Linked DNA regions of Thermogemmata fonticola. The protein of the gene in region 1 binds, or shares a complex with, the protein of each later gene. Links are inferred from orthologs where the notes say so. Each region holds a gene or a part of one and is shown in the gene's direction. Other genes may lie near its edges.

Region 1 (2,932 bases):
GTCGAGGAGCCGAAGCGCCAGGCTTACGCCGCTTTGGCCAAGGCCCGCTTCGCCATGGATGGGGACCGGGTCTATCCTGATGCCACCTTTACCCTGCGTTTGGCCTTCGGCGTGGTCAAGGGGTACAAGGAAGATGGCAAGGACGTGCCGCCGTTCACCACCTTCGCCGGCATGTTCCAGCGAGCCGAGGAGCAGAAGCATCAGCCCCCCTTCGTGCTGCCCAAGCGCTGGCTGGAGCGCAAAAAGGCCCTCGATCTCCAGACGCCGCTGAACTTCGTCTGCACGGCGGATATTATCGGCGGCAACTCCGGCTCGCCGGTCATCAACAAAAAGGGGGAGGTCGTGGGCCTGATCTTCGATGGCAACATCCAGTCGCTGGTGCTGGACTTCATCTACGATGACGAGCAAGCGCGGGCCATCTCCGTCGATAGCCGGGGCATTCTGGAAGCGCTGCGCAAAATCTACGATGCCCAGGACCTGGCGGATGAGATCACCGGCGTCCTCAAGCGCTGACAGAGAAAGGGAAGGAGAGGAGCGGAGACAGGGCGAAGGTAAGGCGGAGGCGGGGGTCCAGCCGAGCGGCGGCGCAAGAGGGGCGGCGGAGCGCTGCCGGGGACCGGAGGGACCAATCAGGCCGTGGCGGAAGCGGCTGCCCCAGCTTCCCAAGGGAGTGACACAGCGATGGCGGAAACCCGCAGCACTCAGCTCCTGGTGATTGGCGCCGGACCCGGCGGCTACCCGGCGGCGTTGCATGCGGCCGATCGCGGATGGGCCGTCACCCTGGTCGATGAGGATAACCGCCTGGGCGGCGTCTGCCTCAATCGCGGCTGCATCCCCTCCAAGGCGCTGTTGCATATCGCCCGGCTCCTCCATGAAGTCCGCGCCTTGGCGGAACAGGGCGTGCGCTTCGAGGGACCGCAGATCGACCTGGAGCGCCTGCGCAGCTACGTCCAGAAGCAAGTCGTGGGCCGGCTCAATAGCGGGATCGCCCAGTTGACCAAGGCCCGCGGCGTCCAGGTGCTCACCGGTCACGCCACCTTCCTCGACCCGCACACCGTCCGGGTGCGTCCCAGCGTCGGCGAAGAGCTGACCTTGCGCTTCGAGCATTGCATCCTGGCTCCCGGCTCGCTGCCCGTGGTGCCTTCCGCCTGGCAGGTCGATCCCCAGCGCATCTGGGATAGCACGGCCGCCCTGCAACTGTCCTGCCTGCCGCCGCGCTTGTTGGTCATCGGAGGGGGGTACATTGGCTTGGAGATCGGCACCGTCTATGCGGCCCTGGGCAGCCAGGTGACGGTCGTGGAAGCCTTGGACGGCCTCTTGCCCCTGGCGGACCGGGACCTGGTGGCGCCGCTGGAGAAACGCCTGCGTCGGGAGTTCGCCGCCATTTACGTGAACACGCGGGTGGCCAGTGTGCAAGCGGCGGAGGAGGGGATCGCTGTGACCCTGGAAGGCCGGGATGTGCCGGAACGGCTCCTCTTCGACCACGTGCTGGTCGCCGTGGGGCGCCGGCCCAATACGGCCCATCTGAACCTGGACAAGGCCGGGGTGCAGGTCGATGAGCGTGGTTACATCCGCGTCGATGCACAACGCCGCACCAGCGTACCGCACATCTATGCCGTGGGCGATGCGGCGGGGGAGCCGGGACTGGCCCACAAGGCGACAGCGGAAGCACGGGTCGCCGTCGAAGCGCTCTTGGGGGAACCGGCGGCCTGGCAGCCCCGCGCGATTCCAGCCGTGGTCTTCACCGATCCGGAAATCGCCTGGGCCGGCCTGACGGAAAAGCAAGCCCAGGCGGAAGGGATTCCCCACGAGGTCCTCAAGTTCCCCTGGACCGCCAGCGGCCGCGCAGTAACCCTCGACCGCACCGAAGGGTTGACCAAACTCCTCGTCGAGCCGGACAGCAAACGCATCCTGGGCGTTGGCATGGTCGGCGTCGGTGTCGGAGATATGATCGCCGAAGGAGTGTTGGCCATCGAGATGGGCGCCGTCGCCCGCGACCTCCTGGAAACCATTCACCCCCATCCCACCCTTTCGGAAACCCTCATGGAATGTGCCGAGCTGGCTTACGGTGCCTCCGTCCATATCGCTCGTCCGAAACGCAGTTAGAGCTGCTCGTTGGAAACACCCAGCGCGTATAAGTGAGTGTTGCTTGTTCAACGGAGTGAGTGCTATCCGTGGGCTACGCCGTCCGAAGCGTGTCCCCGGTTCCTTCCAGGAAGTGCGGCGTGAGAAGAGCGGTTCTGGCCCCTTGGCTCTGATGTTTCTCGTTGCCTAAGCGCTTCTACGCCGGCGGCCGGCGGTGGGGCCGCGTAGTATTCCTGGTACAGTTTCTCTACGATGGTTTCGCCATGCCGGGCCAAACGCCGCCGGATGCGCCAGTTCTGCCACAGCACGGGGAGCAGTCCCCGCTTTTGGAAGCGGCGCGGAGAGACCGTCACGGGAAGATCGAGATAGGCGAGCGGTCCGCTTAGCTGCAAACGCCGGGATAGGGCCACATCTTCCAGAAACGGCCAGGGGGGAAAGCCGCCGATGGCTTCCAGGACCGAGCGGCGGAAGAACTGGGCCTGGTCGCCGTAAGCCAGTCCCCGGCGGGCGCGGCGGCGATCGGCCCATTCGACGAGACGATACCACCAGGCTGCACTGTCAAAGCGATGGCCCAGGCAGCCGCCCACAATTTCGGGATGATCGGCGAGCCGTTGGCGGACCCGTTCCAAAGCCACAGGGGGGAAGATCATGTCGGCATGGGCGATCAGGATGATGTCCTGCGGACAGAAATCCAGGGCGTAAGCGATCTGTCGGCCTCGGCCGCGCTGAGGACAGGAGAGAACCAGGGCGCCGCCTTGCTCCGCGATGGCCGCGGTCCCATCCGTGGAGCCGCCATCGGCGACGACAATGCACTCGGCCGGTGCGCTTTGCTCCTGAAGCGACTGGA
Region 2 (2,955 bases), on another replicon or contig:
AGGTCCTATTCTCATGGAAGTATTACGTGCCCAGAAAATCCTTGCGGAACAATATAATGTGGCCAGTACTGTCTATAGTGTGACGAGTTATCAGATGTTACGCCGGGAAGCCCTGGAATGTGAGCGATATAATCGGTTGCATCCCCTGGCAGAAAAGCGCGTCTCCTTCGTCCGCCAGGTGTTGGGGAATGTTCCCGGTCCGATCATCGCCGCTAGCGATTATGTCCGAGCAGTGCCGGAACTCATCGGCCCCTTTTTGGAAGGGCGGTTGCTGGCGTTGGGAACGGATGGTTTTGGCCGAAGCGACACGCGTAAGGCGCTGCGCCGCTTCTTCGAGATCGACGCGGAGCACGTCACTGTCGCTGCCCTCTACTCCCTGGCAGAGCGTCAGGAGATCGACCGTTCTGTCGTGCAGCAAGCGCTGGAGTCGCTGGGAGTGTCACCCGATGCTCCGCCGCCTTGGACCGTTTGATGGGAGGCAGCAACTCCGGGTAAGTGACAAGGTATGCTCCGGTTACGACGTGCGTGGCTTCTAAGGCAGAGGTGAGGCATGGAATTCCGTTTGCCGCCCTTAGGGGAGGGGATCGACACGGTCACCGTCACCGCGGTCACGGTTCGGCCCGGAGATGTGATACAGGCCGGCCAGAATGTCCTGACCGTTGAGACAGACAAGGCGGCGGTCGAGGTTCCGGTCGATGTCAGCGGTGTTGTCGAAGCGGTTTTGGTTCAACCTGGCGACAAAATACCGATTGATACCCCCGTTCTGCGCTTGCGTGCGAATGCCGAGGGGAACAAGACGCCAACTTCCGCGGGATTGTCACCTCCCTCTGCGGTTCCCCAAGCGGCTGCCCGTGCACCGGCTCCTACTGCGACAGTTTCCACAAGTTCCGTGGCTTCGCTACGAGGTGTCGCGGCGGAATCAGCGGAAACTCCCGCCACGAGTGATTTTCTGCTCCCCGAGTTGGGAGAGGGAATCGAAGCGGCAACGATCACCGCCGTCTTGGTGCAACCGGGGGACACGGTGCAGCCGGGCCAGAACGTGGTGACGGTGGAAACCGACAAGGCCGCCGTGGAGGTGCCGATCGATCGCGCTGGCATTGTGACGGCGGTCCACGTCCAGCCGGGGGATAAGGTGCCGGTCGGGGGACGAGTGTTGAGCCTACAATCGGCGGGACGATCAGCCCGTTCTACGACTTCGCCCGCCGGTGGATCAGCGGCCAGCAGTGCGGGAGCGACGCCGCCGCCATCCGAGCCTTCCGCTTCTTTCACCCCAGAACGAGAAGGTCAGCAAGCTGCCGCGACCAATGGCGTTGCCGCAACTTCATCCATTCCTCCCTCGGCGAAAGATGCCCGCGCGGGTTTGGTTCCCGCGAGTCCGGCGGCGCGGCGCTTGGCACGCGAACTCGGAGTCTCGCTTAATGAGGTGCCTCCCAGCGGACGGGGAGGACGAGTCACTCTGGACGACATCAAAAACTTCATCCGCACCGAACGGCAACGACTCCGCCCAGCCCCCCCATCGCAGGCTTCAGGCGAAGCTGCCGGCCTTGCTCTTCCGCCACTGCCGGATTTCAGCCAATATGGACCGGTAGAAATCCGCGAAGTGTCCACTCTGCGCCAAACCATTGCCCGCAATCTGACCCTGGCCTGGCGGGCAGTGCCGATGGTGACCCAACATGACCTGGCGGACATCACCGATCTAGAAGCTGGGCGCAAGCGCATCGTGGACGCTATGCCGCCGGGCAGTCCCAAAATCACTATGACTGTGCTGGCCATCAAAGCCTGCGTGGCGGCCCTCAAGGAGTTCCCCCACTTCAACAGCAGTTTCGACATGAACACAGGCCGCCTGATCTACAAGCGTTACTACCACATCGGCATTGCTGTGGATACGAAAGAAGGCCTGGTGGTGCCCGTGGTGCGCGACGCCGATAAGAAGAGTATTCGGGACTTGGCCGCGGAAGTCCAGGTCCTCGCCGAAAAGGCCCGTGCCCGTAAGCTTCGCCTCGAAGAAATGCGCGGCGGCACCTTCACCATCTCCAATCTCGGCGGCATCGGGGGTACGGCCTTTACTCCCATTGTGAATTATCCTGAAGTTGCAATCCTCGGCCTGTCTCGATCCACTTGGCAGGCTGTCGTGCGGGATGGGCAAATCGTGCCTCGCCTTATGCTCCCTTTGAGCTTGACTTACGATCACCGTGTGATCGATGGGGCGGATGGATGCCGTTTCGTCGCTCGGCTCGTGCAGCTTTTCAGCGATCCCATCCGGTTGCTCATGGAAACCTGACGCGCGCGATGTGAGGCGCCCTGGGTTTCCACGAACCTCCTCTTTTGCTCGCCCTCTTTTGCTGGATGGTAAATCTTCCCTCACCGCTGCATCTGGCAAAATCGCAGAATTCGACCCATTTCCCAAATCGGAAAATATCGGCACAACCGCGGAAATCGCTCATTCCCATGAAGTGGACAGATTGGGTGTATGAAGAGGTTGGATGTTAAGAAGGCCGCCGATTCCGGGCGTGCGGTTTATGCAGAGTTTAGGAAAAGCGGACGTACCGGGAATGACATCCTCGCAGGTGATGCTTGCAGTTGCCGACTTTCTCAATGCGATATTTTCAGCGATGGCACGGATTCGAGGAAACATGTGCCTGGTATCTCATGGACTTCTCAAACCAAGGAAGGTGAGTTATGCGTTGGTGGAAACATTGGCGATGGAGCATCGCCTTTCTGGGCGGCCTTGGCGGATGGGGAAATGTAGCTCAGGCGCAAGATGTGCCCATGGTCATGCCTGGGCCGCAGCCATCTGCCGTTTCTGCACCAGGCGTGCAGGAAGCAGTGCAGAGTTCACCTGGAGTTGCTTCAGTATCGGCGGACTCTGGAGGTGCTGGTTCGACCGCAACTCCTCCTTCCGGGAGCACCGCCACACCCTGCGCGCCTCAACGGGACCCTTGCGCGTTTGACTTT

The links. The genes of interacting proteins can lie anywhere in the genome.
Region 2: the proteins of lpdA (region 1) and H0921_RS03445 are in contact, whole or in part, in a crystal structure (PDB 1EBD), measured with the Geobacillus stearothermophilus proteins. The link is inferred for Thermogemmata fonticola from one-to-one orthologs. Residues at the interface, in WP_049624544.1 of Geobacillus stearothermophilus: Pro340, Ser341, Asp344, Tyr345, Arg403, Asp406, Val408, Glu431, Ala432, Gly433, Asp438; in WP_033016211.1 of Geobacillus stearothermophilus: Ile130, Ala131, Met132, Pro133, Arg136, Arg140, Glu141, Asn155, Arg157.

What each region holds. Positions count from the first base shown.
Region 1 is NZ_JACEFB010000011.1:36,696-39,627, forward strand. The notes cover bases 34-2,893. They hold lpdA (dihydrolipoyl dehydrogenase), read left to right. Parts: upstream 34-681; coding sequence 682-2,106; downstream 2,107-2,893. Other genes in these bases: H0921_RS13410 (S46 family peptidase), read left to right, coding at 34-513; H0921_RS13420 (TIGR04283 family arsenosugar biosynthesis glycosyltransferase), read right to left, coding at 2,169-2,893. Outside these bases: more of H0921_RS13410, read left to right, coding at 1-33; more of H0921_RS13420, read right to left, coding at 2,894-2,932. UniProt on the Escherichia coli protein: Lipoamide dehydrogenase is a component of the glycine cleavage system as well as of the alpha-ketoacid dehydrogenase complexes.
Region 2 is NZ_JACEFB010000001.1:960,663-963,617, reverse strand. The notes cover bases 33-2,915. They hold H0921_RS03445 (2-oxo acid dehydrogenase subunit E2), read left to right. Parts: upstream 33-550; coding sequence 551-2,281; downstream 2,282-2,915. Other genes in these bases: H0921_RS03440 (alginate export family protein), read left to right, coding at 2,680-2,915; aceE (pyruvate dehydrogenase (acetyl-transferring), homodimeric type), read left to right, coding at 33-472. Also shown: more of aceE, read left to right, coding at 1-32; more of H0921_RS03440, read left to right, coding at 2,916-2,955.